4 regions of the Gottfriedia sp. S16(2024) genome follow, and region 3 is predicted to be linked to each of the others. Evidence: riboswitches for the same ligand, from Rfam matches in the RefSeq annotation. Region 3 holds a riboswitch; each other region holds the start of a gene.
What was found. A riboswitch is a leader RNA that binds a small molecule or an ion and turns the genes downstream of it on or off. The one in region 3 is predicted to bind S-adenosylmethionine.

Region 1 (8,073 bases), on a different contig from region 3:
TCCGCTTCAATCAGTGCTTTTATATAGTTTAAATCTTCATTGTTCATATTTGCTACACCAAGTATTGCCTTTTTGTTATCAAATAAATTACTCCAAATCGCTTGAAAATAAACCGAAAGCTTCCATACTGCACTTAATAAATAGACGCCATCTTTGTTAAGCAATCTTTTACAATTTGAAAAGGAGCTCTTCCCTACCGTATCAAAGATAATGTCGTAAGTTTTCTTACTCTTAGCAAAATCTTCATTTGTATAATCTATAACTTCATTTGCTCCTAAAGATCTCACCAATTCTAAATTTGATGTACTACATAAAGCAGTAACTTCTGTACCAAAATATTTAGCTAGCTGAATTGCATAGGTTCCAACACTTCCTGAAGCACCATAAATAAGTACTTTTTGTCCATTTTGAATAATACTTTTCCTTAGAAAATGTAATGCTGTAATCGCCCCAACAGGTACTGCTGCAGCTTGCTCAAATGTCATATTTATTGGTTTTTTAGCTAGAACACCTTCTTCATGTAAAGAGATATATTCAGCATTAGCCCCAAAAGTAAATCCACTATACCCAAAAACTTGATCACCTGTTTTAAAATTTCTTACGTTTTTGCCAACTGTTACTATTTCTCCCGCAAGCTCACAACCTGTTATTTTATTTTTCGGCTTGGTAAGGCCAAACATTAGGCGGGAAGGCAGCCAGTACATATATGGAAAATCGGAGCTTCGAAGTTTTACACCACCTGCTGTTACAGTTGATGCATGTATTTTAATTAATACTTCTTCATTTTTAATTTTGGTTTTTCAACTTCTGTTATTTGAAGAACTTCTGGTGGACCATATTTTGTACATATAATCGCTTTCATAGGTTCCTCCATTACAAACTTTAATTCAGTCATTTAACCTATGAAAAATGATTTTTAAGTATACCTATATGTAATGTAATTCGTAATTCTAATTAAACAAAAAAGACTGAATATAGCATATGCCATATTCAGCCTTAATCATTTTATTATAGACCTGCTTCAGTTTTTAAAACTTCTGCTTTGTCAGTACGCTCCCAAGGAAGATCGATATCTGTACGGCCAAAGTGACCATAAGCAGCAGTTTGTTTGTAAATTGGACGACGTAGGTCAAGCATTTTAATAATTCCAGCTGGACGTAGGTCGAAGTTGTTGCGAATTACTTCAACTAATTTTTCTTCTGAAACTTTACCTGTACCAAAAGTATCAATAGCGATTGAAACTGGTTTAGCTACACCAATTGCATATGCTAATTGAACTTCAGCTTTATCAGCTAAGCCAGCAGCTACGATGTTTTTCGCAACGTAACGTGCAGCGTAAGCAGCAGAACGGTCAACTTTAGTTGCATCTTTACCAGAGAATGCGCCACCACCGTGACGAGCATATCCACCGTAAGTATCAACAATAATTTTACGACCTGTTAAACCTGCATCACCTTGAGGTCCACCGATTACGAAACGACCTGTTGGGTTGATAAAGAATTTTGTGTTTTCATCAATTAACTCAGCTGGTACAACTGGTTTGATTACAAGTTCTTTAATATCATTTTCAATTTGAGCTTGAGTAGCTTCTGGACCATGTTGTGTTGATACAACGATTGCATCAATACGAACTGGTTTGTTGTTTTCATCATACTCAACTGTTACTTGAGTTTTACCGTCTGGACGTAAGTAAGAAACTGTTTCATTTTTTCTAACTTCAGTTAAACGGCGTGCAATTTTGTGAGATAATGAAATTGGAAGTGGCATTAATTCAGGTGTTTCATTAACAGCAAAACCGAACATTAAACCTTGGTCTCCTGCACCGATTGCTTCAATTTCTTCATCTGTCATGCTACCTTCACGAGCTTCTAATGCTTGGTCTACACCTAAAGCGATATCTGCTGATTGCTCATCAATAGAAGTTAAAACTGCACATGTATCTGCATCAAATCCGTATTTTGCACGGTCATAACCGATTTCACGGATTGTTTCGCGAACGATTTTTGGGATATCTACATAAGTAGAAGTTGTAATTTCACCTGCAACAAGTACTAAACCTGTTGTAACTGAAGTTTCCGCTGCTACACGAGCATTCGGATCATTTGCTAAAATTGCATCAAGAATTGAATCTGAGATTTGGTCACAGATTTTATCTGGATGTCCTTCTGTAACTGATTCTGAAGTAAATAAACGACGTTGTGACATTGAGTCCCCTCCTAAATTGAATTGACGGATCTCTTTTTTCTCAACATAAGAATAAAAAGTTTGTTCCTATTCCTATGTTTCCCATTTAAGATAAAGATAACTCAGTGTAAATTACGAAATTGCCACTGTATTTAAGTTTTGAGCAAAAAAAAAGCCTTCCTCTTATCAAATATTACCTGAGGAAAGGGTTCTTGGTATTTGCCTTTCGCTCTTATCGTCCAAGACATAAAAAATAGTCTTGCATCAGGTTCAGCACCTTTCACTAAAAGTGAGGTTGCTGGGCTTCGTAGGGCCTGTATCCCTCCACCTACTCGGGATAAGAGAGTATCCGTATGAAAAGTATCATATTAAAATTTCACTTTCTTGTCAACAATTTTCATCATAACTTAGACATAATTCTACAATAACTTTATCCCTACATTCATTTCTATTTAATGGGAAATTACTAATTATTATACTTACATTTAAATAACTTACTTCATTTAATAAGTAAATTTTGCTCAAATTTATTTTTTAATCAAATTCATAACACATTTTGCCAACTAATAGTATACACTATTAAAATAAATGTGTTATACTATTTATCGAGATACCTACATGGCAGACAAATTATATTTAAAGGATGGTATTAGTATATGAAGACAGTTGATGTAAACTTTGAATTAAACGAATTACTTACTAGTAATCAAATGTATAACCAACTAAGCGTTTCTGAGTTAGTTGAAAAAGTCCTAACAAGACAAGAAGGAATTTTAACGTCAACGGGAGCAGTTAGCGTTTCAACAGGCAAATATACTGGACGTTCACCTAAAGATAAATTTATTGTACAAGAGGCATCTGTTGAAAATTTAATCGATTGGGGTTCAGTAAATCAACCAATCTCTGCTGACGTATTCGAAAAATTATATAGCAAAGTACTTAACTACTTAAAAGATCGTAACGAATTATTCTTATTTAAAGGATTTGCTGGTGCAGATACTGAGTATCGTTTACCTATCCAAGTAATTAACGAATTTGCATGGCACAACTTATTTGCTCATCAATTATTTATTCGCCCAACTGAGCAAGAACTTACAACACATGAAGCAGAGTTTACAATTGTTTCTGCTCCGACATTTAAAGCAGACCCTGTAGTTGATGGAACAAATTCAGAGGCATTTGTTATTGTATCATTTGAAAAGAAAATAATCTTAATTGGTGGTACGGAATATGCTGGAGAAATGAAAAAATCTATTTTCTCAATCATGAATTTCCTATTACCACAAAATAATGTTTTACCAATGCACTGTTCTGCTAACGTTGGTAGCGAAGGCGATGTAGCATTATTCTTTGGACTTTCAGGAACTGGTAAAACTACATTATCTGCAGATGCAGACCGTAAACTAATCGGTGATGACGAGCACGGCTGGTCAGATAATGGTGTATTCAATATTGAAGGCGGTTGCTACGCTAAATGTATCAATTTAACATTTGAAAAAGAGCCACAAATTTTCTCTGCAATTAAATTTGGTACAGTTTTAGAAAATGTAGTTGTTAAACCTGATAGCCGTTTAGCTGACTATGATGATACAACTTTAACAGAAAATACTCGTGCTGCATACCCAATGCAAGCAATTCAAAATATCATTGAGCCAAGCGTTGCTGGACATCCACATGCAATTATCTTTTTAACTGCTGATGCATTTGGAGTATTACCTCCAATCAGTAAATTAACAAAAGAGCAAGCTATGTACCACTTCTTAAGTGGATTTACTAGTAAATTAGCAGGTACTGAGCGTGGTGTTACTTCTCCACAAGTAACATTCTCAACATGTTTCGGATCACCATTCTTACCGCTTCCAGCTGTAGAATATGCAAAAATGCTTGGTGAAAAAATTGAAAAGCATAATGTAAATGTATTCTTAGTAAACACTGGTTGGACTGGTGGAGAATACGGTGTTGGTAAACGTATGAATCTATCTTACACAAGAGCAATGGTTCACGCTGCACTTGAAGGTGATTTAAACAACATTGAAACTACTCAAGATGAGTTTTTCGGTTTAGCAATTCCAACTCATGTACCTGGTGTACCTGATAGCGTATTAGTCCCTTCAACAACTTGGGAAGATAAATCAGCTTATGATCAAAAAGCTCTTGAATTAGTAACTAAATTCAAAGAAAACTTCAAAAAGTTTGAAGGCTTTGATGCTCAATTGGCTGAACTTGGTGGACCTTTAAAATAATCTAATAAAGTAAAATGTAAAGGCTGTCCAATAAGTCGGGATTTATGACTTATTGGTAGCCTCTTTTTATTTTCAGTATTAAAAAACAACCTCACTCATTAAAAGGAAATTATTAACATTTAAAGAATAAGATTAAAGTAACATTAAATAAACTGAACATGGATAATAATCACTATTTATTTATCGAATTAAATGGAGGATTAAAATGAGATCCATAAAGATATTAACTCTGATTTTTTCATTTACTGCAATTTTATTAACTTCCTTGTTTTTATTTAATACTGGTACCTCGTCTAAAAATTTAGATAAGCATGTTTCACTATCTTCTAAAGAAATTGAGCCAAAAATTGAATCATTATCCAAAAGATATTATGAGATCAAAGATTCTGTGGATAATCAATTACTTTATGGAGTTGAATATTATTTGGTCTTATCAGTACCAGAACGTTATAAAAACGATATAGAAAATGCTCAAATAGAAATCCTACTACCTAAAAAAGTCCAAACAATATTTGGAGTCAATATTGAAGAAATCAATCATAATCAAAGATACAAAATCAATAATGGAAGAGCCGTTTTTAATCTCTCTAGTTCTATTGCTACTTCAAATATAACAATAGATCAAAAAAATTATATTAAAAATCATCATGATCTTTACACTATAAAATTTTTTCTAATGAAAATAAATTAATAAAAAGCATTGTTATAAAAGTAAAAAATTTTAATAAGAATTGAAAAGTTACATATAAAAAATGAGCCAATCTTCGGCTCATTTTTATTTTTTAAGTTTTATTAGGATATTATTTTTCAACTGGTCTATTCCCCATTGAAATAGAGATACGATTCCAACTGTTAATTTGATTGATTGTGAATACAAGATTTACGTATTCTTTTTCGCTAAAGTGTTTACTTACACGATTATATAGATCAGCAGATATACCTTTATTCGAAATTAGTGTAATATGCTCAGTTAACTCCAAAGCTGCTTTTTCAGCATCTGTGTAAAAATCACAATCTCTCCATGCACTAACACAGTATAAACGTTGTTCAGTTTCTCCTATTTCCCTCGCTTCAGAGGAATGCATGTCAAGGCAAAATGCACAACCATTTATTTGTGAAGCACGAATTTTAATCAGTTCACGAAGTTTATGATCTATACCCGTTGTTTTAATATACTTTTCCATTTCCATCATTATTTTAAGTGCTTCTGTGCTAATTTTGAATAATTAATTTGTTTTTCCATTTTAATTCCCCTAAAAAAGTTAATTCTAAAAATAATTGAACTAAATGTAGTTTTTGGAAATACTTAAATTAGCGACAAAGTTAATCTACGATTCACATTATCTATATTAAAACGTTTATTTCATTATGTCAAACACCTTTTACGTTTGAATTGTTCTTAAAAGTAAATGTTTGACAAAGAAATAAAACATTTCTAAGATTAATTAAAAATAATCTCATTTATGAAGAAGGTGTTTTCATGCAATATAGCGTTGGAGTTGAGTATGCACTTCATTGCCTTGTTTATTTAATTGACACTCCTGAAGATTCTCCAATTGGAATAAAGGAACTATCCTTCTTTCAAGGTGTTTCAGATACATATCTTTCAAAGATTTTTAGTAAGCTGTCTAAAGCTGGTATTGTAAGTTCCGTTCCGGAGTTAAGGGTGGCTTCAAACTTGCCAAGTCACCAGAAGAAATTTCTTTTTGGGATGTAATTGAAGCAATTGAAGGTCCTAAACCAATCTTTCAATGTAAAAATATTAAAGATAACGGATATCTTTATAGAGAAAAAGGTTGTACTCCAAGTGCCACCTGCACGATTAATTTAGTCATGCTCTCTGCCGAAGAAAAAATGCATGATTATTTACGTAATAAAACACTTTCATGGTTAAACAAAGAATTAGAAAGTGTTTTACCTAACGAAATACGGGAAGATACTCGAAATTTTTTTTCAAAGAGTAAATAAAAAACCTCTCTAATTTCCTAAAAAAGGAAGTAAGAGAGGTTTTTCTTTGTTCAACCACCTAAAGACTTACACATAAGTAACCGAGCTATTTTAGTAGAGTCAGTACTCCGCATTCACCCATTTTCTCCTATTGCATAGGCTAATTGTATATTTTCGATTAGGAGGGATTAAATGAAAATCAAATGGCTCGTTATTTTGTTTTTATTAGTTGCTTCTATTTTAGGTGCATGTTCGAAAGATAAACCTAAAGATGGTACTACAAAGGTGAGAGTTGCAGAAGTGACACACTCATTATTCTATGCACCTCAATATGTGGCTATTAGTGAAGGAATCTTCAAAAAGCATGGATTGGATGTTGAGATCACAACTACTGCTGGTGGAGATAAAACTATGACTGCTGTATTGTCAAACGGTGCAGATATAGGATTAGTTGGGCCTGAAACAACAATATATGTATACGCTCAAGGTGCAAATGACCCAGTGAAAAGCTTTGCCCAATTGACTCAAACTGATGGCACATTTCTAGTAGCTAGAAATCAAACGGTACCATTTAATTGGGATCAACTAAGAGGCAAAACATTTTTAGGTCAAAGAAAAGGTGGAATGCCACAAATGGTTGGCGAATATGTCCTAAGTAAACATGGGATCGATCCACATAAAGATTTGAACCTTATTCAGAATATTGACTTCGCAAATATCGCGAATGCATATGCTTCAGGTACTGGAGAATATGTTCAATTATTTGAACCTACCGCAAGTATTATGGAAAAAGAAGGAAGAGGTAAAATCGTTGCTTCATTCGGCTTGGAATCTGGAAAAGTACCTTACACTGCTTTTATAGCAAAAGAAAGTTATTTGAAGAAAAATGCGAAAACAGCTCAACAATTTACAGATGCAATATATGAAGCTGAACAATGGGTTGATACTCACTCTGCAGAAGAGATTGCAAAAGTGTAGCACCATTCTTTAAAGATACTCCTTTAGACATTTCAATAAAAGTTATAGATCGCTATAAGTCTCAAAATTCTTATTCAACAAATCCAATATTAGAAAAAGATGAGTGGAATAATCTTCAAAAGATTATGAAGAACTCTGGTGTATTACCAAAAGAAGTTCCACACTCAGTTTTAGTAGATACAAAATTTGCCGAAAAATCTACGGAGAAGTAGTAGGTTAACAAAATGAGTTATCTAACAGTTAATGATATTTCTCATGTATTTTTATCGAAGGAAAAGGCAATTAAAATATTGGATGGCTTAACGTTTGAAGTTGAAAAAGGTGAATTTGTATCTGTATTAGGTCCAAGTGGCTGCGGAAAAAGCACACTTTTATCGATCATTTCTTCATTGCTTACCCCATATGACGGTTCAGTAAAGTTTAAAGGTAAGCCTTATGATATAAAATCGGGAGAAATTGGTTACATGCTTCAGCATGACTATTTATTCCCTTGGAAAACAATTAAAGAAAATATCTTTCTAGGTCTTCAGATTCTAGATAAGGATACCGAAGAAAATAAAAATCGAACGCTAGAATTGTTAAATGAAGTTGGATTAAAGGATTATGAAAATGCATACCCAAGAGAACTATCCGGTGGGATGAGACAACGTGTTGCATTAGTAAGAACTCTTTCTACAAGTCCATCAATTGTATTATTAGATGAACCATTTTCCGCTCTAGA
Region 2 (8,073 bases), 2.1 Mb from region 3:
GTCTCATCCCACCGGATAGTTCTCTTGGGTATGCATTTTCATAATCCTTTAATCCAACTTCATTTAACAATTCTAGCGTTCGATTTTTATTTTCTTCGGTATCCTTATCTAGAATCTGAAGACCTAGAAAGATATTTTCTTTAATTGTTTTCCAAGGGAATAAATAGTCATGCTGAAGCATGTAACCAATTTCTCCCGATTTTATATCATAAGGCTTACCTTTAAACTTTACTGAACCGTCATATGGGGTAAGCAATGAAGAAATGATCGATAAAAGTGTGCTTTTTCCGCAGCCACTTGGACCTAATACAGATACAAATTCACCTTTTTCAACTTCAAACGTTAAGCCATCCAATATTTTAATTGCCTTTTCCTTCGATAAAAATACATGAGAAATATCATTAACTGTTAGATAACTCATTTTGTTAACCTACTACTTCTCCGTAGATTTTTCGGCAAATTTTGTATCTACTAAAACTGAGTGTGGAACTTCTTTTGGTAATACACCAGAGTTCTTCATAATCTTTTGAAGATTATTCCACTCATCTTTTTCTAATATTGGATTTGTTGAATAAGAATTTTGAGACTTATAGCGATCTATAACTTTTATTGAAATGTCTAAAGGAGTATCTTTAAAGAATGGTGCTACACTTTTTGCAATCTCTTCTGCAGAGTGAGTATCAACCCATTGTTCAGCTTCATATATTGCATCTGTAAATTGTTGAGCTGTTTTCGCATTTTTCTTCAAATAACTTTCTTTTGCTATAAAAGCAGTGTAAGGTACTTTTCCAGATTCCAAGCCGAATGAAGCAACGATTTTACCTCTTCCTTCTTTTTCCATAATACTTGCGGTAGGTTCAAATAATTGAACATATTCTCCAGTACCTGAAGCATATGCATTCGCGATATTTGCGAAGTCAATATTCTGAATAAGGTTCAAATCTTTATGTGGATCGATCCCATGTTTACTTAGGACATATTCGCCAACCATTTGTGGCATTCCACCTTTTCTTTGACCTAAAAATGTTTTGCCTCTTAGTTGATCCCAATTAAATGGTACCGTTTGATTTCTAGCTACTAGAAATGTGCCATCAGTTTGAGTCAATTGGGCAAAGCTTTTCACTGGGTCATTTGCACCTTGAGCGTATACATATATTGTTGTTTCAGGCCCAACTAATCCTATATCTGCACCGTTTGACAATACAGCAGTCATAGTTTTATCTCCACCAGCAGTAGTTGTGATCTCAACATCCAATCCATGCTTTTTGAAGATTCCTTCACTAATAGCCACATATTGAGGTGCATAGAATAATGAGTGTGTCACTTCTGCAACTCTCACCTTTGTAGTACCATCTTTAGGTTTATCTTTCGAACATGCACCTAAAATAGAAGCAACTAATAAAAACAAAATAACGAGCCATTTGATTTTCATTTAATCCCTCCTAATCGAAAATATACAATTAGCCTATGCAATAGGAGAAAATGGGTGAATGCGGAGTACTGACTCTACTAAAATAGCTCGGTTACTTATGTGTAAGTCTTTAGGTGGTTGAACAAAGAAAAACCTCTCTTACTTCCTTTTTTAGGAAATTAGAGAGGTTTTTTATTTACTCTTTGAAAAAAAATTTCGAGTATCTTCCCGTATTTCGTTAGGTAAAACACTTTCTAATTCTTTGTTTAACCATGAAAGTGTTTTATTACGTAAATAATCATGCATTTTTTCTTCGGCAGAGAGCATGACTAAATTAATCGTGCAGGTGGCACTTGGAGTACAACCTTTTTCTCTATAAAGATATCCGTTATCTTTAATATTTTTACATTGAAAGATTGGTTTAGGACCTTCAATTGCTTCAATTACATCCCAAAAAGAAATTTCTTCTGGTGACTTGGCAAGTTTGAAGCCACCCTTAACTCCGGGAACGGAACTTACAATACCAGCTTTAGACAGCTTACTAAAAATCTTTGAAAGATATGTATCTGAAACACCTTGAAAGAAGGATAGTTCCTTTATTCCAATTGGAGAATCTTCAGGAGTGTCAATTAAATAAACAAGGCAATGAAGTGCATACTCAACTCCAACGCTATATTGCATGAAAACACCTTCTTCATAAATGAGATTATTTTTAATTAATCTTAGAAATGTTTTATTTCTTTGTCAAACATTTACTTTTAAGAACAATTCAAACGTAAAAGGTGTTTGACATAATGAAATAAACGTTTTAATATAGATAATGTGAATCGTAGATTAACTTTGTCGCTAATTTAAGTATTTCCAAAAACTACATTTAGTTCAATTATTTTTAGAATTAACTTTTTTAGGGGGAATTAAAATGGAAAAACAAATTAATTATTCAAAATTAGCACCAGAAGCACTTAAAATAATGATGGAAATGGAAAAGTATATTAAAACAACGGGTATAGATCATAAACTTCGTGAACTGATTAAAATTCGTGCTTCACAAATAAATGGTTGTGCATTTTGCCTTGACATGCATTCCTCTGAAGCGAGGGAAATAGGAGAAACTGAACAACGTTTATACTGTGTTAGTGCATGGAGAGATTGTGATTTTTACACAGATGCTGAAAAAGCAGCTTTGGAGTTAACTGAGCATATTACACTAATTTCGAATAAAGGTATATCTGCTGATCTATATAATCGTGTAAGTAAACACTTTAGCGAAAAAGAATACGTAAATCTTGTATTCACAATCAATCAAATTAACAGTTGGAATCGTATCTCTATTTCAATGGGGAATAGACCAGTTGAAAAATAATATCCTAATAAAACTTAAAAAATAAAAATGAGCCGAAGATTGGCTCATTTTTTATATGTAACTTTTCAATTCTTATTAAAATTTTTTACTTTTATAACAATGCTTTTTATTAATTTATTTTCATTAGAAAAAATTTTTATAGTGTAAAGATCATGATGATTTTTAATATAATTTTTTTGATCTATTGTTATATTTGAAGTAGCAATAGAACTAGAGAGATTAAAAACGGCTCTTCCATTATTGATTTTGTATCTTTGATTATGATTGATTTCTTCAATATTGACTCCAAATATTGTTTGGACTTTTTTAGGTAGTAGGATTTCTATTTGAGCATTTTCTATATCGTTTTTATAACGTTCTGGTACTGATAAGACCAAATAATATTCAACTCCATAAAGTAATTGATTATCCACAGAATCTTTGATCTCATAATATCTTTTGGATAATGATTCAATTTTTGGCTCAATTTCTTTAGAAGATAGTGAAACATGCTTATCTAAATTTTTAGACGAGGTACCAGTATTAAATAAAAACAAGGAAGTTAATAAAATTGCAGTAAATGAAAAAATCAGAGTTAATATCTTTATGGATCTCATTTTAATCCTCCATTTAATTCGATAAATAAATAGTGATTATTATCCATGTTCAGTTTATTTAATGTTACTTTAATCTTATTCTTTAAATGTTAATAATTTCCTTTTAATGAGTGAGGTTGTTTTTTAATACTGAAAATAAAAAGAGGCTACCAATAAGTCATAAATCCCGACTTATTGGACAGCCTTTACATTTTACTTTATTAGATTATTTTAAAGGTCCACCAAGTTCAGCCAATTGAGCATCAAAGCCTTCAAACTTTTTGAAGTTTTCTTTGAATTTAGTTACTAATTCAAGAGCTTTTTGATCATAAGCTGATTTATCTTCCCAAGTTGTTGAAGGGACTAATACGCTATCAGGTACACCAGGTACATGAGTTGGAATTGCTAAACCGAAAAACTCATCTTGAGTAGTTTCAATGTTGTTTAAATCACCTTCAAGTGCAGCGTGAACCATTGCTCTTGTGTAAGATAGATTCATACGTTTACCAACACCGTATTCTCCACCAGTCCAACCAGTGTTTACTAAGAATACATTTACATTATGCTTTTCAATTTTTTCACCAAGCATTTTTGCATATTCTACAGCTGGAAGCGGTAAGAATGGTGATCCGAAACATGTTGAGAATGTTACTTGTGGAGAAGTAACACCACGCTCAGTACCTGCTAATTTACTAGTAAATCCACTTAAGAAGTGGTACATAGCTTGCTCTTTTGTTAATTTACTGATTGGAGGTAATACTCCAAATGCATCAGCAGTTAAAAAGATAATTGCATGTGGATGTCCAGCAACGCTTGGCTCAATGATATTTTGAATTGCTTGCATTGGGTATGCAGCACGAGTATTTTCTGTTAAAGTTGTATCATCATAGTCAGCTAAACGGCTATCAGGTTTAACAACTACATTTTCTAAAACTGTACCAAATTTAATTGCAGAGAAAATTTGTGGCTCTTTTTCAAATGTTAAATTGATACATTTAGCGTAGCAACCGCCTTCAATATTGAATACACCATTATCTGACCAGCCGTGCTCGTCATCACCGATTAGTTTACGGTCTGCATCTGCAGATAATGTAGTTTTACCAGTTCCTGAAAGTCCAAAGAATAATGCTACATCGCCTTCGCTACCAACGTTAGCAGAACAGTGCATTGGTAAAACATTATTTTGTGGTAATAGGAAATTCATGATTGAGAAAATAGATTTTTTCATTTCTCCAGCATATTCCGTACCACCAATTAAGATTATTTTCTTTTCAAATGATACAATAACAAATGCCTCTGAATTTGTTCCATCAACTACAGGGTCTGCTTTAAATGTCGGAGCAGAAACAATTGTAAACTCTGCTTCATGTGTTGTAAGTTCTTGCTCAGTTGGGCGAATAAATAATTGATGAGCAAATAAGTTGTGCCATGCAAATTCGTTAATTACTTGGATAGGTAAACGATACTCAGTATCTGCACCAGCAAATCCTTTAAATAAGAATAATTCGTTACGATCTTTTAAGTAGTTAAGTACTTTGCTATATAATTTTTCGAATACGTCAGCAGAGATTGGTTGATTTACTGAACCCCAATCGATTAAATTTTCAACAGATGCCTCTTGTACAATAAATTTATCTTTAGGTGAACGTCCAGTATATTTGCCTGTTGAAACGCTAACTGCTCCCGTTGACGTTAAAATTCCTTCTTGTCTTGTTAGGACTTTTTCAACTAACTCAGAAACGCTTAGTTGGTTATACATTTGATTACTAGTAAGTAATTCGTTTAATTCAAAGTTTACATCAACTGTCTTCATATACTAATACCATCCTTTAAATATAATTTGTCTGCCATGTAGGTATCTCGATAAATAGTATAACACATTTATTTTAATAGTGTATACTATTAGTTGGCAAAATGTGTTATGAATTTGATTAAAAAATAAATTTGAGCAAAATTTACTTATTAAATGAAGTAAGTTATTTAAATGTAAGTATAATAATTAGTAATTTCCCATTAAATAGAAATGAATGTAGGGATAAAGTTATTGTAGAATTATGTCTAAGTTATGATGAAAATTGTTGACAAGAAAGTGAAATTTTAATATGATACTTTTCATACGGATACTCTCTTATCCCGAGTAGGTGGAGGGATACAGGCCCTACGAAGCCCAGCAACCTCACTTTTAGTGAAAGGTGCTGAACCTGATGCAAGACTATTTTTTATGTCTTGGACGATAAGAGCGAAAGGCAAATACCAAGAACCCTTTCCTCAGGTAATATTTGATAAGAGGAAGGCTTTTTTTTTGCTCAAAACTTAAATACAGTGGCAATTTCGTAATTTACACTGAGTTATCTTTATCTTAAATGGGAAACATAGGAATAGGAACAAACTTTTTATTCTTATGTTGAGAAAAAAGAGATCCGTCAATTCAATTTAGGAGGGGACTCAATGTCACAACGTCGTTTATTTACTTCAGAATCAGTTACAGAAGGACATCCAGATAAAATCTGTGACCAAATCTCAGATTCAATTCTTGATGCAATTTTAGCAAATGATCCGAATGCTCGTGTAGCAGCGGAAACTTCAGTTACAACAGGTTTAGTACTTGTTGCAGGTGAAATTACAACTTCTACTTATGTAGATATCCCAAAAATCGTTCGCGAAACAATCCGTGAAATCGGTTATGACCGTGCAAAATACGGATTTGATGCAGATACATGTGCAGTTTTAACTTCTATTGATGAGCAATCAGCAGATATCGCTTTAGGTGTAGACCAAGCATTAGAAGCTCGTGAAGGTAGCATGACAGATGAAGAAATTGAAGCAATCGGTGCAGGAGACCAAGGTTTAATGTTCGGTTTTGCTGTTAATGAAACACCTGAATTAATGCCACTTCCAATTTCATTATCTCACAAAATTGCACGCCGTTTAACTGAAGTTAGAAAAAATGAAACAGTTTCTTACTTACGTCCAGACGGTAAAACTCAAGTAACAGTTGAGTATGATGAAAACAACAAACCAGTTCGTATTGATGCAATCGTTGTATCAACACAACATGGTCCAGAAGCTACTCAAGCTCAAATTGAAAATGATATTAAAGAACTTGTAATCAAACCAGTTGTACCAGCTGAGTTAATTGATGAAAACACAAAATTCTTTATCAACCCAACAGGTCGTTTCGTAATCGGTGGACCTCAAGGTGATGCAGGTTTAACAGGTCGTAAAATTATTGTTGATACTTACGGTGGATATGCTCGTCACGGTGGTGGCGCATTCTCTGGTAAAGATGCAACTAAAGTTGACCGTTCTGCTGCTTACGCTGCACGTTACGTTGCGAAAAACATCGTAGCTGCTGGCTTAGCTGATAAAGCTGAAGTTCAATTAGCATATGCAATTGGTGTAGCTAAACCAGTTTCAATCGCTATTGATACTTTTGGTACAGGTAAAGTTTCAGAAGAAAAATTAGTTGAAGTAATTCGCAACAACTTCGACCTACGTCCAGCTGGAATTATTAAAATGCTTGACCTACGTCGTCCAATTTACAAACAAACTGCTGCTTATGGTCACTTTGGCCGTACAGATATCGATCTTCCTTGGGAGCGTACTGACAAAGCAGAAGTTTTAAAAACTGAAGCAGGTCTATAATAAAATGATTAAGGCTGAATATGGCATATGCTATATTCAGTCTTTTTTGTTTAATTAGAATTACGAATTACATTACATATAGGTATACTTAAAAATCATTTTTCATAGGTTTAAATGACTGAATTAAAGTTTGTAATGGAGGAACCTATGAAAGCGATTATATGTACAAAATATGGTCCACCAGAAGTTCTTCAAATAACAGAAGTTGAAAAACCAAAATTAAAAAATGAAGAAGTATTAATTAAAATACATGCATCAACTGTAACAGCAGGTGGTGTAAAACTTCGAAGCTCCGATTTTCCATATATGTACTGGCTGCCTTCCCGCCTAATGTTTGGCCTTACCAAGCCGAAAAATAAAATAACAGGTTGTGAGCTTGCGGGAGAAATAGTAACAGTTGGCAAAAACGTAAGAAATTTTAAAACAGGTGATCAAGTTTTTGGGTATAGTGGATTTACTTTTGGGGCTAATGCTGAATATATCTCTTTACATGAAGAAGGTGTTCTAGCTAAAAAACCAATAAATATGACATTTGAGCAAGCTGCAGCAGTACCTGTTGGGGCGATTACAGCATTACATTTTCTAAGGAAAAGTATTATTCAAAATGGACAAAAAGTACTTATTTATGGTGCTTCAGGAAGTGTTGGAACCTATGCAATTCAGCTAGCTAAATATTTTGGTACAGAAGTTACTGCTTTATGTAGTACATCAAATTTAGAATTGGTGAGATCTTTAGGAGCAAATGAAGTTATAGATTATACAAATGAAGATTTTGCTAAGAGTAAGAAAACTTACGACATTATCTTTGATACGGTAGGGAAGAGCTCCTTTTCAAATTGTAAAAGATTGCTTAACAAAGATGGCGTCTATTTATTAAGTGCAGTATGGAAGCTTTCGGTTTATTTTCAAGCGATTTGGAGTAATTTATTTGATAACAAAAAGGCAATACTTGGTGTAGCAAATATGAACAATGAAGATTTAAACTATATAAAAGCACTGATTGAAGCGGATAAGTTAAAAGCTGTTATTGATCGACAATACCCACTTGATCAAATTGTGGAAGCCCATCGTTATGTTGA
Region 3 (8,073 bases):
GAACCTAAGCAAGAACCAATCCATGAATATAAAAAACCTAATAAAGGCCCAAATGCTGCAGCATTAGCAAATACAAAAATGACTAAAGGTAAAATTGGACAAATTGCTTCAATAAAAGGGATTGATATTCCAACTAATGGACCATAGTCTTTGTACTGTTGAATGAGATGTAAAAAATGTTCTTCTGTAAAAAAAGCCTTTAAGTCAAAAACGTTCATTTAAATATGAATCTCTCCTTAAGCCGTATTTCTAAATAGATATCCTTACTGTTAACATTATCACATATAACTATTTATTCAATAATAATAAATGATTCTAACTAGTATTTTTTGTAATAATTTGACTGTTCATCTTATAATTATTTTTTTACTAATTTGTTCCTAATGATGCTTAATGTAATTCTAATAAACTATTCTTTGAATAAATAAAAAAACTACTTCACTAAATGGAAAAGTAGTTGTCAATTAAATAAGTAATTTCTTAAAAGATTTAGTAAAAGTTTTAAAAAAAATTCAAATAAAGCCACGATTACGGAGCAAATAAAGTAAAAAGAATTTAAAAACAGGAATAAAATACTACATTTAAAATCAATAAATCAAAATAACTCTATACATAAGAAGTATTTAAATCTTCATTCCAGAAACACCAAAGTTTAATATAGATGAAATCAAATTTCATGTTAATTTATATTGTTTTTCTTATTGGCTCTGTTAGATTAAAATCTTGAAAAAAGATCGACAAAATCGTCGATCACGTTGTACAAATAAAGAACACGTTAGTTGAATAACTTTCAGAAATATGAACTATTTTTTGAATAACTAAATGAACTTATTCGTTAACTTTAATTACGAATATCCCCTTCACCTTCAATTGGTTCAATACTCGGAAGAACGCCACTTGTTCGATATCTCCTCAATGTGATAAGGTGTCGTTCTGCAGCATCCACCTATTAAACGTGCACCTGCTTGGTACCATTCTTCAGATTGAATATCCAACACGTTACATTGTTCATGACCATGCCATGTTTTTGTTTCTGGATTATAAGTTTCACCAGAATTTGGATAAACAATAATCGGTTTTTTGGTGTTTGCCCTCAACTCTTGTATTGCACCAGTCACAACGGTTACTGGCGCACAATTGATGCCTATCGCTACAATTTGTTCACTTTTCTCAAAAACTCGTGCACACTCTACGAGTTTTATACCTTCACTAATCTCTTTCTCATTTTTTAACGAAAAGGAAAGCCACGCAAATGTTTCTGGAAACTCACGTAATAATGTATCTAATACTCTTGCTTCTTGCAAAGAAGGAATCGTTTCAAATGCCAATAGATCTGCACCTGCTTCAATTAACGCTGACATTCTCGAACGGTGAAAGTCTGCTAATGTTTTATCTGTCACACCATAGTTGCCTACATACTCTGAACCATCTGCAAGGTAAGCCCCGTACGGCCCAACCGATGCAACAACCAATGGTTTAGGCCTATTCGTTTGCTTATTTTCCTTCCAAAAATCATCTCTTGCCCTTCTTGCAAGTAACACCGTTTTCTTAATTAATTCCAAAGCTTCCTGTTCTTGTATTCCACGCGCGGAAAAACCACTAATAGTAGCTTGATAGCTTGCTGTTATGGCACAGTCCGCACCAGCACGAAAATAGTCCGAATGAACCTGATAAATAAGTTCCGGATTTTCTAGTAACACACGTGCCGACCAAAGGGGATCGTCCAAATTACATCCATGCGCCTCCAATTCTGTAGCTAATGCTCCGTCAAGAAGCATAATGGAATGTTGGGATAAAATAGCATCAATTGGATTGACTTTGTTCGACATAATCTACGCCCCTCTTTTTTAAATTTTTTGTTAGATAATAACTTCCATAGCAAAACAAAATAAACGGTATGCCGCAATATAAGGCAATTCTCTGTGTTGGATCGAATGCAATTCCAATACACGATGCCAGACAAAGGATAAAAGAAGCAATTGGTACTAATGGATACAGTGGTGTGCGATAAATCAAGTCCTTTTCAGAATTTCCTTCTTTCAAAAATTGTCTGCGAAATAGGAACTGGGAAGCACTAATACTCATCCAAACTACAACTACTGCTAGACCGGAAATGGAAACAAGTACGATATAGACAGTATCTGGTGCCACAATACTTGAGAGCAAAGCCAAAGCTCCACCCACCATGCTGAAAATGACGGCGTTGATTGGAACACCTTGCTTCGTCATTTTTCCAAAAACCGGAGATATCGTATTCTTATTAGCAAGCGACCAAAGCATTCTAGAAGAGGCATAAAGGCCTGAGTTTGCCGCAGATAAAATAGCTGTTAAGATAACGAAATTCATTACGTCAGCTGAATATGGCACCCCAATTCGTTCTAGAACTGCAACAAAAGGGCTCTCTAATACACCAGCATCGGAAATAGGCAATAACGCAGATAAAACAAAAATCGTTCCTACAAAAAAGATGATCAATCTCCACAGAGTAGTTCGAATGGCCTTCGGTATCATTTTTTCCGGGTTCGCGGTTTCTCCAGCTGCAATGCCTATTAATTCTGTTCCTGAAAAAGCAAAATTAACCGCAAGCATGGTCATTATAATTCCCGTAGCACCATGAGGAAATAAACCTCCACTTGTAAAATTAGAAAATAATGGCGCTGCTTTTGAATGACTCATCGGAAGAAACCCTAGCATTGTCGCTGCTCCTAAAACAATAAAAATCACAATAGCTATAACCTTTATCGATGAAAACCAAAATTCGGATTCGGCGAAAAATTTAACAGTCATGACATTTAATACAAAGATCAAAATGGCAAAAATAGCACTCCATATCCAAACATTAATCGATGGAAACCATCGCTTCATAAGTAATCCTGCGGCTGTAAATTCAGAACCTAAAGCAACAGTCCAAGTTAACCAATACAACCAGGCTACTGTATACCCTGTACCCGGTCCAATGTATTTAACTGCATAACTGTGAAATGAGCCCGTTTCAGGCATATGTACGGAAAGCTCTCCTAAACATAGCATAACTAGATAAACCACTAGCGCACCAATCAGATAGGATAGTATTGTTCCAAACGGGCCAGCTTGTTGAATAGTGTAGCCCGAGCTTAAGAATAAGCCAGTTCCAATCACCCCACCAAGTGATAGCATGACTAAATGACGTGCTTGCATGTTCCTTTGAAATTCTTGCCCATTTTTGTTCCCCATTTCTACTCTCCTTTAGTTACTATCCAGAAAAAACAAAAACGCACTCTAAAAAAGAGTGCGCTACTGACAAATAAAAACGAAAGCTCTCATCTATCAGGTTAACACCCGCTGGAATTAGCACAGTGTCTACTTAAGCAGACCTGTTGCTGAGGCTTCAAAGGGCCAGTCCCTCCACCTCTCTGGATAAGAAATATTTTTTTATAACCATATCAATCCATTCGATAATTGTCAATATAATTCTGTTTTTTTAAAAAATTATTAATTATTGACTTACTATTTTATCATTTCTTATGCAACTAAACTGCCATTATATTGAATAAGATTTCAACAATCTACTTTAATAGATCCTACTAATTAAGAATTAAAAGGACTAATTTTCATAAATATAATTTCCAAATAATTCCCATAAAAAAACTACTTTACTATATGTTAAAGTAGTTAAATTTTTAATCTTTCATTTTTATTTTTCGTGTATGGATATTCCTTTTATATATGATGTAATTTCGTTATCTGGGATTAATTTGTAAGATTTTTGTTGGGTATTTTCAGGGTTGAGTCGGTCTTCATAAATAGCTCTTAGATGTGCAGTTCGGTATAGTTGGTTTTCAAATGATCCACGAGATATTTCTAATGGAAGTTCAACGCCGTTAAAAAATTCAACCACTGATCGATTGTATTTACCGCCTCTGAAATTAGCAACATGATTGTAGGAGATCCAAGAGCATTCTACTTTTAAAGAAGATGAAGTGGGGAAAAAGAAAATTTGATTCATTGAGCTGATCGCTATTGGTGGTTTATGGGTGATGGAAATCATTTGTTTAGTTCCTTCACGCCTACCCCGGTAACTACTCCCGAAATAAGCACAGCTTCTTTCAATAATTTCAATCGGTTTCATTAAAACATAAAAACTATCATCTGTTTCATATACCTTTGAAATCACAACTAAGTCGACCGTAAATTCTGGAATGATTGCCATTGTCGACTTATTAATCTCGTACTCATTTAATACTTTAACTTGTCCTTTCACATGATTCATCCTTACAACTCCTTCTGTTATTAGTATTATGAAATGTTAAATCTTATTGGCTTTAATTGACTCTCCCTCTTCCTTAATTAAATAATTAAATAATTAAATAATTAAATTAAAGGCCAACAATTAAGTTTAACAAGTTCAGATAAAAAATTTTAACATGAAGTATAGTAGCAACATTGATGTTAGAGAAATAATATCATAAATCTTTATTTGTAATATCATTTTTTAAATACTTTAACAAAAGTGTCATTGTTTACTAAATTTTAGGATAAAACCCAATAGAAAAACCACCTTTTTCACATTTAAAAAAAGTGGTTTTTTACTAGTTAATTAGATGAAAATTGTTGTTCTTCAGTAGAACCTTTAAGAGCTGTTGTTGAAGAAGTTCCTCCAGTAATAATTTGAGCTACTTGATCAAAATATCCTGTTCCAACTTCGCGTTGGTGTCTTGTCGCAGTATAGCCATATTGTTCGCTTGCAAATTCAGCTTGTTGAAGTTCTGAATATGCTCCCATTCCTCGATCTTTGTAGTTTCTAGCTAATTCAAACATACCAAAGTTTAATGCATGGAAACCAGCAAGGGTAACGAATTGGAATTTATAGCCCATTGCTGCAATTTGTTGTTGGAATGTTTCAATTGTTTCGTCATCAAGTTTCTTCTTCCAGTTAAATGAAGGTGAGCAGTTATAAGCTAGTAATTTACCTGGGAATTTTGCATGTATAGCATCTGCAAAACGTTTTGCATCTTCTAAGTTTGGCTCTGACGTCTCACACCAAACTAAGTCTGCATACGGTGCATAAGCAAGACCACGAGCAATTGCTTGATCTAACCCCGCTTTCGTACGATAAAAGCCTTCAGGTGTTCTTTCACCTGTAATAAATTGTTGGTCGACTGGATCAATATCACTTGTAATTAAATCTGCTGCATCTGCATCAGTTCGTGCAACAATAAGGGTAGGAACTCCCATTACATCCGCTGCTAAACGAGCAGAGATTAAGTTACGAACCGCCGTTTGTGTTGGTAATAATACTTTCCCACCTAAATGACCACATTTTTTCTCCGAAGACAATTGATCTTCAAAATGTACACCTGCCGCTCCTGCTTCAATCATACTTTTCATTAATTCAAATACATTTAATTGCCCACCGAAGCCAGCCTCTGCATCTGCCATAATCGGTGCGAAGTAATCGATTTCTTCTCCACCTTCAACAAATTGAATTTGATCTGCACGTTGGAAAGCCTGGTTAATTCGTTTTACAACTGCTGGTACAGAATTTGCCGGATATAAGCTTTGATCTGGATACATTTGACCAGAAAGATTCGCATCAGCAGCTACTTGCCAACCACTTAAATAAATAGCCTTCAAACCTGCTTTAACTTGTTGAATTGCCTGATTTCCAGTTAATGCTCCTAGTGCATTTACATAGCTTTCTTCATTTAAAAGCTTCCATAACTTTTCTGCACCTTTTTTTGCTAATGTTTGTTCAATATCGATTGATCCTCTTAATTTAATTACGTCTTCAGCAGTGTATGTTCTTGTAATGCCATTCCATCTAGAATCAAGCTCCCAGCTTTCTTGTAATTCAGCAATACGCTTTTCACGATTTTTCGTCATATTCAATTCCTCCTAATTTTATAAAAAGTTATATCCTTTTAAAGTCAGAAAGTCAGCAAATTCATCATTGCTAATTAACTCATTAAATAATTCAATTGCTTCACTAAATCGTTTTGCTTCAAATTGTTCTTTCCCTATTTCTAGTTGAAGCTTCATCATTTCTTCATGTTTTAATGAATCCACTAATTGTAAAGTAATGTTTGTACCATCCTCTAAAACGCCTTTTTCATGACGCACCCATTGCCAAATTTGTGCACGCGAAATTTCAGCAGTCGCAGCATCCTCCATTAAGTTGTATAGCGGCACCGCGCCTCGACCACTTATCCATGCTTCAATATATTGAATCGCAACTGTTATATTTGTTCTGAGACCTTGTTCAGTAATAACACCACTTGGAATCTCTAAAAGATCCGCTTCAGTTACATTAACATCCTCACGTTTTCTATGAATCTGGTTTGGTGTTGGCATAAATCGATTAAACTGTTCAAGAGCTACAGCTACTAAACCAGGATGAGCTACCCAAGTACCATCGTGTCCATCCTTTGCTTCACGCTCTTTATCTTTTCTTACCTTTTCAAATGCAACTTCATTTCGCTCTTTATCATCTTTAATTGGAATTTGAGCTGCCATTCCTCCAATTGCAGGAGCATTTCTACGATGGCAAGTTTGAATAACTTTTTGAGAATATGAACGCATAAAAGGTACTTCCATCGTCACAACAGAACGATCAGGTAAAATAATTGATTTGTCGTATCGCATCATTTTTATAAAACTAAAAATATAATCCCATCTGCCACAATTAAATCCCGCTGAATGATCCTTCAATTCATAAAGTATTTCATCCATTTCAAATGAAGCAGCAATTGTTTCGATTAATACAGTTGCTTTAATCGTTCCAACAGGTATATTCAATTCATTTTGAGCAAATAAAAAAACATCATTCCATAATCTTGCTTCCAAATAACTTTCCATTTTTGGTAAATAAAAATAAGGTCCTGAGCCGTTTTTAATTGCTTGTTTCGCATTATGAAAGAAATAAAGTCCAAAATCTACTAAGCTACCAGACATATTTTCACCATTTACAGTGATATGTTTTTCTTCTAAATGCCAGCCTCTTGGTCGAACTAATAGTACAGCTGGCTTCTCTTTTAACTTATATGTTTTTCCTTTTGAATGAAGTGAAATTGTTCGATTCACAGCATCTCTTAAATTAACCTGACCCGAAATTATATTTTCCCAAGTTGGAGAAGTAGCATCTTCAAAATCAGCCATGAAAACAAACGCATCAGAATTCAATGCATTAATAATCATTTTTCGATCAACTGGTCCCGTTATCTCTACTCTTCGATCTTGTAAATCCTCTGGAATAGGTGCAATTGTCCATTCACTTTCACGAATGTGTTTTGTTTCCTCTAAAAATTGAAGCTTACCTCCATTTTGTAACAAACGCATTCTTTCTTTTCTGTTTATTAACAGCTGTTGTCTACGTTGATCAAATTTCAGATGTAATTGCTCTAAAAAACTTAATGCTTCGGTCGTAAGAATGTCAGTTGAACCCTCTACATGATTACCGAGAACTTTAATTTTTGAAAGTTCAGTTGTCATATGATTCCTCCATTCAGTTATATAACAGATATTGATTACTTATGTTATTATATAACAGTATATTCGGATTTGATATTAAATTCTGAAAATATTCCCAAAAGAATTTTCGACAGCTTAACTTTTTAGAAAGTATCTTGTGAGTCCACTGATACCCAAATTTTTTTATCTTAATCGAGAGGTCCATCATATTTTTCCAAAGTAAAAATCTTCAATTTGTGTTCCATTGTCTTTGATAAAGTTTAGTAAAAGAATAATAAAGGAAACACACGAATTAATTAGTAAACATTTGATACTATGTATAATTAAGAGATTTGAAGTGCTTCTAAATTTTTCTCAATTTAAATTTCACACAATAAAAAAGCTTGTAGATATTGGTACAAAACCAAACAATCTACAAGCTAAACATTCAACAAAGGATTTACTCTATTTATTGTTGTTTCTTTTTTCAGCTGCCTCTAAATACCTCATTCTTTCCAACATTGTCGGATGATCATATCTAAACAATTTCACTAAAAATGGTGGATTTACTTGAGACAAGCTGTTTTTGGATAACTTTTGAAACGCTATAATGCCTGCCTCTGGATCATGTGTTAGCTTAACTGCATA
Region 4 (8,073 bases), 120 kb from region 3:
GTGGTTCGAATTCATTTGACCTTTTATATCCTCAAAACTTAATAACAACTTACAATCTTATATTATCAATATATTAATTTTAATCGTTAGCATATTCCTCTCAAATAATTGCCTATTACTCTTAGTTCAAGAAAAAATTTAACAAACTGAACACAAAAAAGCCCAAACCTTTGTTACGTGTAGGTCTGAGCTTTTTACCGTTATTCTAAATAGATTTTCTTAAGACTTTGCTGCTGTAGTGTATTTTTCTTCCAAAGTCTTCTTTAAAAATGAAGCTAATTCGAGCATTCCGAATTTTCCAGCTTTTTCTTCTGCATCTGAGTTATAGTTGGTGTTTGTATTGATATCATAAGTAAAAATTGTACCTTCAGCATTTCTGATAAATTCGATTCCTGCAACTTGGACATTATTTTTAGCTAGAACCTCTTTATATTTATCAATAATTTCGTCCTCGAAGCCTTCAATGATTTGGAACTTAGGTTTCTCTTCTACTTCTTCTCCTACTGGGCAGAATAAATCACCAATTTGGCACGCATCAGCTGGGCAAAGTTCAAAACCTTCCGAAGTATCAACTTTAACTGCATAAACAAAGTTTCCTCCTACAAATTCACAACGAGTGATGTAGCTCTCAGGTGATTGGATGTATTCCTGAATCAGTGTAATTCCATCAACGGGTTCTTCAAAAGTCGATCCTTCCACATAAGCCTTTAAAGCTTCGATACTATGGAATAGTTGAACCCCTAATCCTTTACCAGCACGATTATGTTTCGTAATAAATGACTGTCCAGCAAAGATATTAGCTGCCTTAATAATGTTTTGTTTTCCAACTGCTGCGATCGTTTTAGGAGTCTTCACACCATACTTGTTTAGCTCTAAATATTGTAAAACCTTACTAACTTCTAGCTTCAAGGCATTCGTTCCATTCAACACCGTACGACCATGAGCTTCAAGCCAAGCTAATACTTGACCAGTAAATTCGGCTGCAAAACGATGATCACGTGTATGAGAGGAAGCACTCATTCGGCTATAAAAGATCCCTTCTGGTGGTGCAGTTGATAAATCTACCGTACCTTCGTCTAAATGCCATTCCTCATAAGGAACTCCAAGCTCCTCTAATCTTTTTGTTAAATGCACAGTCCACTCACTATTTTCATGAATTACGTATACTTTGCTCATCTTTAAATCCCCTTTCTAGTTCTTTACTAAACTACGTTTTTGTTCTACTAATGGCATAACTTGTTTTGAAAAGCGTTCCATTTCCTCAAGTTGAGGTGAAAATTGTAATAATAATAAGTCTAGGCCAGCTTCTTCAAATTGTAAAATTCGGTCTGCAATTTGCTCTGGTGTTCCTACTAGATTCGGTCTAAGACCACGATTTGAAACTGAGTAATCTTGTAATTGGATTTGTTGTTCTAATTGTGATTTTGTAGTGAAGTCTTTAAAGCCTGCATACCCGCTTGAATCTTTCACAGTCGTAATATTTTCTAGCTCAGCCAAAGCCTCTTCTTCTGTATCTCTACAAATAATATAAGCGGCCATACCGAAAGAACTTAATGGTTCATTTCCTGTTTGTTCACGACGCACCTTCATATCTGTTACTTTCTGATTAATTTCTTCAACTGTTCCACCGTGCATCACATATGCGTCGCACTTTTCTACAATCGTTTGCTTTCCTTTTTCACTTTCTCCGCCTGCATATAGAATCGGATTTGGTCTTTGAACTGGTTTTGGAGCAAGCTTTGTATCCTTTAAGTCGTAATATTTACCTGAATAATTGAACGTTTCTTCTGTCCATAAGCCTTTAAGAACATCAATAAACTCCTCTGTCCGAGCATAACGCTCATCATGTTCTGTAAAAATACCGCCATATTGACGAGCTTCTTCTGCCCACCATGCAGAAACGACGTTTAGCGTAAAACGGCCGTTACTGATTTGATCAATATTAGCAGCCATTTTTGCTGTTACTGCAGGATTATGAAAACCTGGACGAATCGCAGTCATAATTTCGATTTTTTCCGTCACTGCAGCAAGTGCCGCTGCTGTTGACCAAGCTTCAAGTGAATCATGCTCCGGCCCTTTAATGTCGTTTAAATATAATTCAGCTATTAAAGTAGTCGAGTATCCCCATTTTTCAGCCGATTGAATGACCTCTTTAGCATATTCAAATGTTGGTGGCATTCTTTCGTCATCCACATTACGTAACCATCCTCCAAAAATCGGTAACCAAAAACCATATTTCATTTCTATTCTCTCCTTTATCATTAAAATTGTCTAGTTTTCGCATTGGTTAAGTTGGGTTTATATTTAATATAATTCAGTTATGTTTAACCTCCAACGTAAATAAATAAAAAAAAGCCTCTTTCATTCAGAAAGAGGCATCAAAAACAATTGTTTTCGACTTATCTATCAGAATGATTTCATTCTGCAGGAAGTGGCACCTTTTCTTAATAAGGAGGTTGCCGGACGTCATAGGGCCTGATCCCTCGGTCACTCTCGATAAGTTTGTGTTATGTAATTTCATTAACTGAATCATAAATCCTAGTAAACAGATTGTCAATAAAGGGATTTAAATATTTTTACAAAGATAGCGCTTTCATTGTTGTATTTGTTAGAAAAAATAAAATTTTATAATTATTTATTTTAAAAAGGAATTAACAATATTACGAAGTATTTAATACATCGTTCCAGTTCCCTTTAGGCATGGTGCTACAAAGGATAGTTGGTTTGAACACATTGCAATAACTTCAGGTACACCAGAGTGGTTGGCCCCTGTTTCAGATGAAGAATATGAAACTTTGACTAATTAAACTTTAAAAACTAGCGCAAAAAATAATCTTTATTACAGAGGGATTTTAAAAAATAGTCGATAATCTAAATACATTTTCATCAATTTTAATATATTATATTAAGCATTTACTTTTTTACCAAAATTTACCTTTTCGAAAGAGAAACTTAGGTTTCTCTTTTTTTATTTAATATCTTTGAAAATATAAACCAAGAAAAAAGTACAGACTGAAATAATCCCCCAACCTGTACTACGCCATTTTTATTTCATTCGTTTTTTATATACCTTCATCGAAATCATATAAAACAATATCCCAATTCCCACTAACCATAACACTGCTGTTACAATCGTACCATAATCCGGCTGACCAGCTAAAAGGGAACGCACACTTTCGGCGATTGGGGTCATTGGCTGATTTTCTGCAAAAGCACGAAGCTTGTTACCCATATTATTTGTTGGGACAAAGGCAGAACTTACAAACATTAAGCCCATTAGTAGATAAGAGAACACGCTCGCACCTTCATACGATTTTGACATTAGCCCGCATGCTACTGCTATCCAAGTGAAAGAAAATACGGTAAGCAGGATCATACCAGCTGCTAATAGCCATTCCACGAAATTAGCGTGAGGACGGAATCCCATGATAAAAGAAATGAGAATCACGGCAGCAACTGATAAAATGTTTAATATTAAAGTTGAGATGACATGCCCTCCCAATATCGATGATTTAGCGATTGGCATGGAATGAAATCGATCAAAGATACCTCTAGTCATGTCTGTGTTCACTCGAACTGCTGTATATGAAATCCCCATTCCAATACACATAAGCAACACACCTGGAACGATAAAATTCACATAATCTACTTTATCCATTGTCATGGCACTACCGAAAATATAGACAAAAGCAAGCATTAGCATAATCGGCATGAGAATTGTTGTGATAATTGTGTCAATACTTCTTAGTGAATGCTTCATCACCCGACTGCTCATTGTAATTGTATCGCTGAAAAAATGGTTTCCACTCATTACTATTCTCCTTTCTTTCCGGTAACAGCGAGGAAAATTTCCTCAAGGTTCGGTTGCTTTTCTACGTATTCCACTTTTTTAGGTGGAAGAATTGCTTTTAATTCATCCAATGTTCCTTGAACGAGAATCTTTCCTTCATGTAAAATCGCAATACGGTCTGCTAGTTGTTCGGCTTCTTCTAAATATTGAGTAGTGAGAAAAACGGTAATACCAGCTTTCGCCATATCACGAATCACTTCCCACAAAGCTAAACGTGCTTCAGGATCAAGTCCAACTGAAGGCTCATCAAGAAAAACAAGTTCAGGTGACCCAAGTACTGTCATTGCTAAATCCAAGCGTCGTTTCATACCGCCTGAATAAGTAGCAAGAGCACGATTACCAGCTTCGACTAAATCAAAGCGACGTAGACTTTCTTCTACTGCTTCTTTCCGATTAGGCAAATGGCGAAGTTTTGCTACTAGCTCGAGGTTTTCGCGCCCTGTCAAAATATCATCTACTGCAACGTTTTGTCCGGTTAGGCTGATTTTCTCACGTACTTGTTGTGGGTTTGTTTGAAGGTTGGCATTACAAACTTCAATTTCACCCTGATCTGCTTGCGATAGTGTAGTCAAAATTTTTATAATAGTTGTTTTACCGGCACCATTTGACCCAAGTAAAGCGAAAACACTGCCTTTTTCCACTTCAAAATCTACACCCTTGAGAACCTCAATTTCTTTGAAGGATTTTTTCAGTCCTTTCACTGAAATTGCTGTACTATTCATAATTATTTCCCTCCCATATATGAAGTTGAAGGCGCGTTCTCAACAGCGTAGTAGCGCCTGCAACTGTTTTTTCTATATTGAATGACAATTAATCTAGCGCTTATTTTTTCTTACCCACACGATCTAGAACGCTTTTGTTCAAATTATTGCGTAACTTATCATCCCATCTTTTCGCTTGATCGGTAAGCCCATTAGCGAATGCTGTCAAGTCTTCACCTGTCAATTCCAATACGTCTTTGCCATCTGCCGCACCATCTTCAAACAAATCAATGAGATCATATTGGATTCTCAGCATATCCATGCCACTTCCAGAGGCGAAACTCCACATATAGTTACAGATTGTTTTGTATGCTTCTGAGTAGTTTTCAGGCAAAGCTTCCACACGCGCCATCATTTCTTTGTATTCTTTTTTGTCATCAAGTATCTTTTTGATAAAATTTATCATGATTTTTAGCCCCCTAATTTATTTTTTATTCGTCCAAATTTTTACTTGCTGCTCAACTCTACTCTCAATGTCTTTTTTCAAATCTACTTGCCCTCCAAATATACTCGCTGATTCTCCATCTAATTTTGAAAGAGCCATTAATTCGTCAGCAAATGCCGCCACGTCTTCACCGGTAACATCTAGTACATGCTTGCCTTCTGCTGAACTTGCTTCAAACAGTTCATACAAATTGATGATTTCTTCACCAAATCCATAACCGAAATTCCACATGTATTTTTGAATCTTTTTAAACACAAAAGCGTAATCGCTCGGTAGAGAATTGACTTTTTTCATAAATGCTTTATATTCTTTCTTGCTTTCTAAATCGCCAATGATTAGCTCTATAAATTTCTTCATAATTACTTCTCCCCTTTTAGGATATTTATTTTTGATGAAACAAAGTCCCATTTTTTCCAAAATTGCTGTAATTCCTCAAGTCCAGCTTCGGTTAATGAATAAAACTTTCGAGGTGGACCCATTTCAGAACGTTTTTTCTCAATATTTACTAATTCTTTCTTTTCGAGCCTTATCAAAATTGTGTAGACCGTACCTTCGACAACCTCTGTAAAACCTAGATCATTAAGGAGACGCGTAATTTCATAGCCGTAAGTATCACCTCGACTAATGATTTCCAGTACACAACCTTCTAATGAACCTTTGAGCATTTCTGTTAAATTTTCCATTGCTTACACCTCCTCTATTCGTTGGTTAAATTAGTTTTCGGTCTATATTGAATAGATAAAACCGTTTTTCAAGCTAATTAGTAATACAGATATTCAGTCTCACTTAGTACCGGATAAAAAAATATCTAAAATAGCCAATGGATCAAGGATTTCAAATGATAATTTTTACATGAACTCTTTTCAGCTATCTAGCGTGACTGATATTCAGTGTTACTTAGTAATAGTATATTGTATTACTAAGTAGAGAAAATGTGAACCATTTTATAAAAAAAATTTTATAAACATTTCCTACTATTTAGTATTACAGATATTCAGTATTACTTAATACCATTACATAGTAACACTAAGTAGTGCTAATTATCAAGTTGTTAAAAAAAATTAAAGTTGTTTTGTTTTACCAATTAAAGTGAATGGTAATGTAAACGAATCAAAGAGGCATTTATTAACTAACTACTTACATGGCGTATATCTAAATGTTATCAACTTCTTACATATTATTGAAGATAGGGCTTTGCAAAAGTAATCCACCGTTTGAATACAGGCTCAATGAGAGGGCATTCTAACTATTGTTGAAATTTTAGTATTAAATTTTCACTAACATATAATAGGAGGAAAATACTTATGACACAACATCAGCATTCTCATAAAACAGGTGAACCAGTAATGGAAACAGGTCATTATATTGACGCAGATGGCGAACATATTGAATTAAAAGCAGGACAAACATTCCCAAATTGTCCTTCATCTGGTCATCCAACAAGTTGGAAACACGAGCAATAATATATTATAAAAAGATAGCACTAAAATGCTATCTTTTTTATACGGACAGAAATAAAAATAAGTTATACAGATCAACTGTACTTTTGAAGTAAAGGATTATTCTTCCTGTTATAAAATGTTGTGGAGATCACAAAAATAGAAATAGAAAAACATTTGACTTATATGAATATATGCTCATATAATAATGTTATATATATGAATAGATGCTCATATATACACGTGTATAATTTGACAGAAAAATGGAGGAACTCTATTTGACGAATGAAAATATTCAACCATGCGAACAACATCTCGATGAAGAAACAGTGTTCATGGTATCTCAAACATTTAAAGCTTTAAGTGACCCTACTAGAATACGGATCTTAAATTTATTATGTACGAAAGAACATTCCGTAAATGAGATTGCAGACATTTTAGATTTGGGTCAATCGACAGTTTCACATCAATTGCGATTTTTAAAAAATTTACGACTAGTCAAGTTTAGACGTGAAGGTACTACACTCTTCTATTCACATGACGATGACCACATTATGAATTTATTAAAACAGTCAATTGAGCATGCTACACATACCTAAAATGACATTTTTAAATAGGGGGAATGAAAATGGGGCATAATCATGAACATACTCATACCCACAATACAAATAAAAAAGTATTACTAATTTCATTTATCATTATTACAGGGTATATGATTATTGAGGCAATTGGCGGTTATCTAACGAATAGTCTTGCACTATTATCGGATGCTGGTCATATGTTAAGTGATTCAATCTCCCTAGCAATCGCGTTAGTCGCATTTAAATTAGGTGAAAAAGCCGCAAGCAAAAGTAAAACATTTGGCTATAAACGATTCGAAATACTTGCAGCAGTATTAAATGGTGTCACGTTAATTTTGATTGCACTCTATATATTCTACGAGTCGATCAATCGTTTCACAAATCCACCTAAAATAGCCTCAACGGATATGCTAATAATCAGTGTAATTGGTTTATTAGTCAATATACTGGTGGCCTGGATTATGATGCGTGGTGCAGACACCGAAGAAAATATAAATATGCGCGGTGCTTATTTACATGTCTTAAGTGATATGCTTGGTTCAGTTGGTGCGATTATTGCTGCATTATTAATGATTTTCTTTGGGTGGGGATGGGCAGATCCGTTGGCGAGCGTGATTGTAGCCGCTTTAGTACTGAGAAGTGGTTATTATGTCACAAAAGCCTCTATTCATGTGTTGATGGAAGGAACACCAAAAGAAGTCAATCTAAACGAAGTGATTCAATTAATAGAAAAAACAGATGGGATTCAAAGCGTACATGATTTACATCTTTGGACGATTACAAGTGGTCTAAATGCCCTTTCTTGTCACGCTGTGGTGGATGATCAATTAACAATTGAAGAAAGCGAAATAATTTTACGTAAAATTGAACATGACCTCGAACATAAAGGTATTATGCATGTCACAATTCAATTAGAAACTGCTGCTCATAAACACGATAATTCCATACTTTGTCAAATAAAGAATGAACCATCCGCTCATCATCATCATCATCATTA

Region 1: linked by a shared signal. The riboswitch ahead of metK (methionine adenosyltransferase) and the one ahead of mmuP (S-methylmethionine permease) in region 3 are both predicted to bind S-adenosylmethionine.
Region 2: linked by a shared signal. The riboswitch ahead of metK (methionine adenosyltransferase) and the one ahead of mmuP (S-methylmethionine permease) in region 3 are both predicted to bind S-adenosylmethionine.
Region 4: linked by a shared signal. The riboswitch ahead of AB1282_RS12350 (LLM class flavin-dependent oxidoreductase) and the one ahead of mmuP (S-methylmethionine permease) in region 3 are both predicted to bind S-adenosylmethionine.

Annotation. Positions count from the first base shown of each region.
Region 1 covers NZ_JBFLUO010000002.1:9,947-18,019, reverse strand. Annotated here, with positions in the region: partial or broken gene AB1282_RS25635 (NAD(P)-dependent alcohol dehydrogenase) at 1-862, opposite strand, end outside; gene metK (methionine adenosyltransferase) at 1,009-2,205, opposite strand; SAM riboswitch class I at 2,414-2,528, opposite strand; gene pckA (phosphoenolpyruvate carboxykinase (ATP)) at 2,841-4,427, shown strand; gene AB1282_RS25620 (hypothetical protein) at 4,633-5,118, shown strand; gene AB1282_RS25615 (carboxymuconolactone decarboxylase family protein) at 5,228-5,620, opposite strand; partial or broken gene AB1282_RS25610 (Rrf2 family transcriptional regulator) at 5,908-6,395, shown strand; partial or broken gene AB1282_RS25605 (ABC transporter substrate-binding protein) at 6,573-7,564, shown strand; partial or broken gene AB1282_RS25600 (ABC transporter ATP-binding protein) at 7,577-8,002, shown strand.
Region 2 covers NZ_JBFLUO010000001.1:381,110-389,182, reverse strand. Annotated here, with positions in the region: gene AB1282_RS02020 (ABC transporter ATP-binding protein) at 1-421, opposite strand, end outside; gene AB1282_RS02015 (ABC transporter substrate-binding protein) at 434-1,426, opposite strand; gene AB1282_RS02010 (RrF2 family transcriptional regulator) at 1,604-2,092, opposite strand; gene AB1282_RS02005 (carboxymuconolactone decarboxylase family protein) at 2,331-2,774, shown strand; gene AB1282_RS02000 (hypothetical protein) at 2,840-3,370, opposite strand; gene pckA (phosphoenolpyruvate carboxykinase (ATP)) at 3,576-5,162, opposite strand; SAM riboswitch class I at 5,475-5,589, shown strand; gene metK (methionine adenosyltransferase) at 5,798-6,994, shown strand; gene AB1282_RS01985 (NAD(P)-dependent alcohol dehydrogenase) at 7,142-8,073, shown strand, end outside.
Region 3 covers NZ_JBFLUO010000001.1:2,502,487-2,510,559, reverse strand. Annotated here, with positions in the region: gene AB1282_RS11755 (TVP38/TMEM64 family protein) at 1-218, opposite strand, end outside; gene mmuM (homocysteine S-methyltransferase) at 876-1,829, opposite strand; gene mmuP (S-methylmethionine permease) at 1,804-3,213, opposite strand; SAM riboswitch class I at 3,297-3,403, opposite strand; gene AB1282_RS11740 (competence protein ComK) at 3,674-4,249, opposite strand; gene aceA (isocitrate lyase) at 4,573-5,862, opposite strand; gene aceB (malate synthase A) at 5,881-7,467, opposite strand; gene AB1282_RS11725 (M48 family metallopeptidase) at 7,891-8,073, opposite strand, start outside.
Region 4 covers NZ_JBFLUO010000001.1:2,627,444-2,635,516, reverse strand. Annotated here, with positions in the region: gene AB1282_RS12355 (ATP-grasp domain-containing protein) at 220-1,176, opposite strand; gene AB1282_RS12350 (LLM class flavin-dependent oxidoreductase) at 1,192-2,241, opposite strand; SAM riboswitch class I at 2,397-2,503, opposite strand; partial or broken gene AB1282_RS12345 (cupin domain-containing protein) at 2,700-2,807, shown strand; gene AB1282_RS12340 (ABC transporter permease) at 3,047-3,811, opposite strand; gene AB1282_RS12335 (ABC transporter ATP-binding protein) at 3,814-4,572, opposite strand; gene AB1282_RS12330 (DUF1048 domain-containing protein) at 4,673-5,017, opposite strand; gene AB1282_RS12325 (DUF1048 domain-containing protein) at 5,036-5,413, opposite strand; gene AB1282_RS12320 (PadR family transcriptional regulator) at 5,416-5,739, opposite strand; gene AB1282_RS12315 (hypothetical protein) at 6,361-6,519, shown strand; gene AB1282_RS12310 (ArsR/SmtB family transcription factor) at 6,831-7,094, shown strand; gene AB1282_RS12305 (cation diffusion facilitator family transporter) at 7,124-8,073, shown strand, end outside.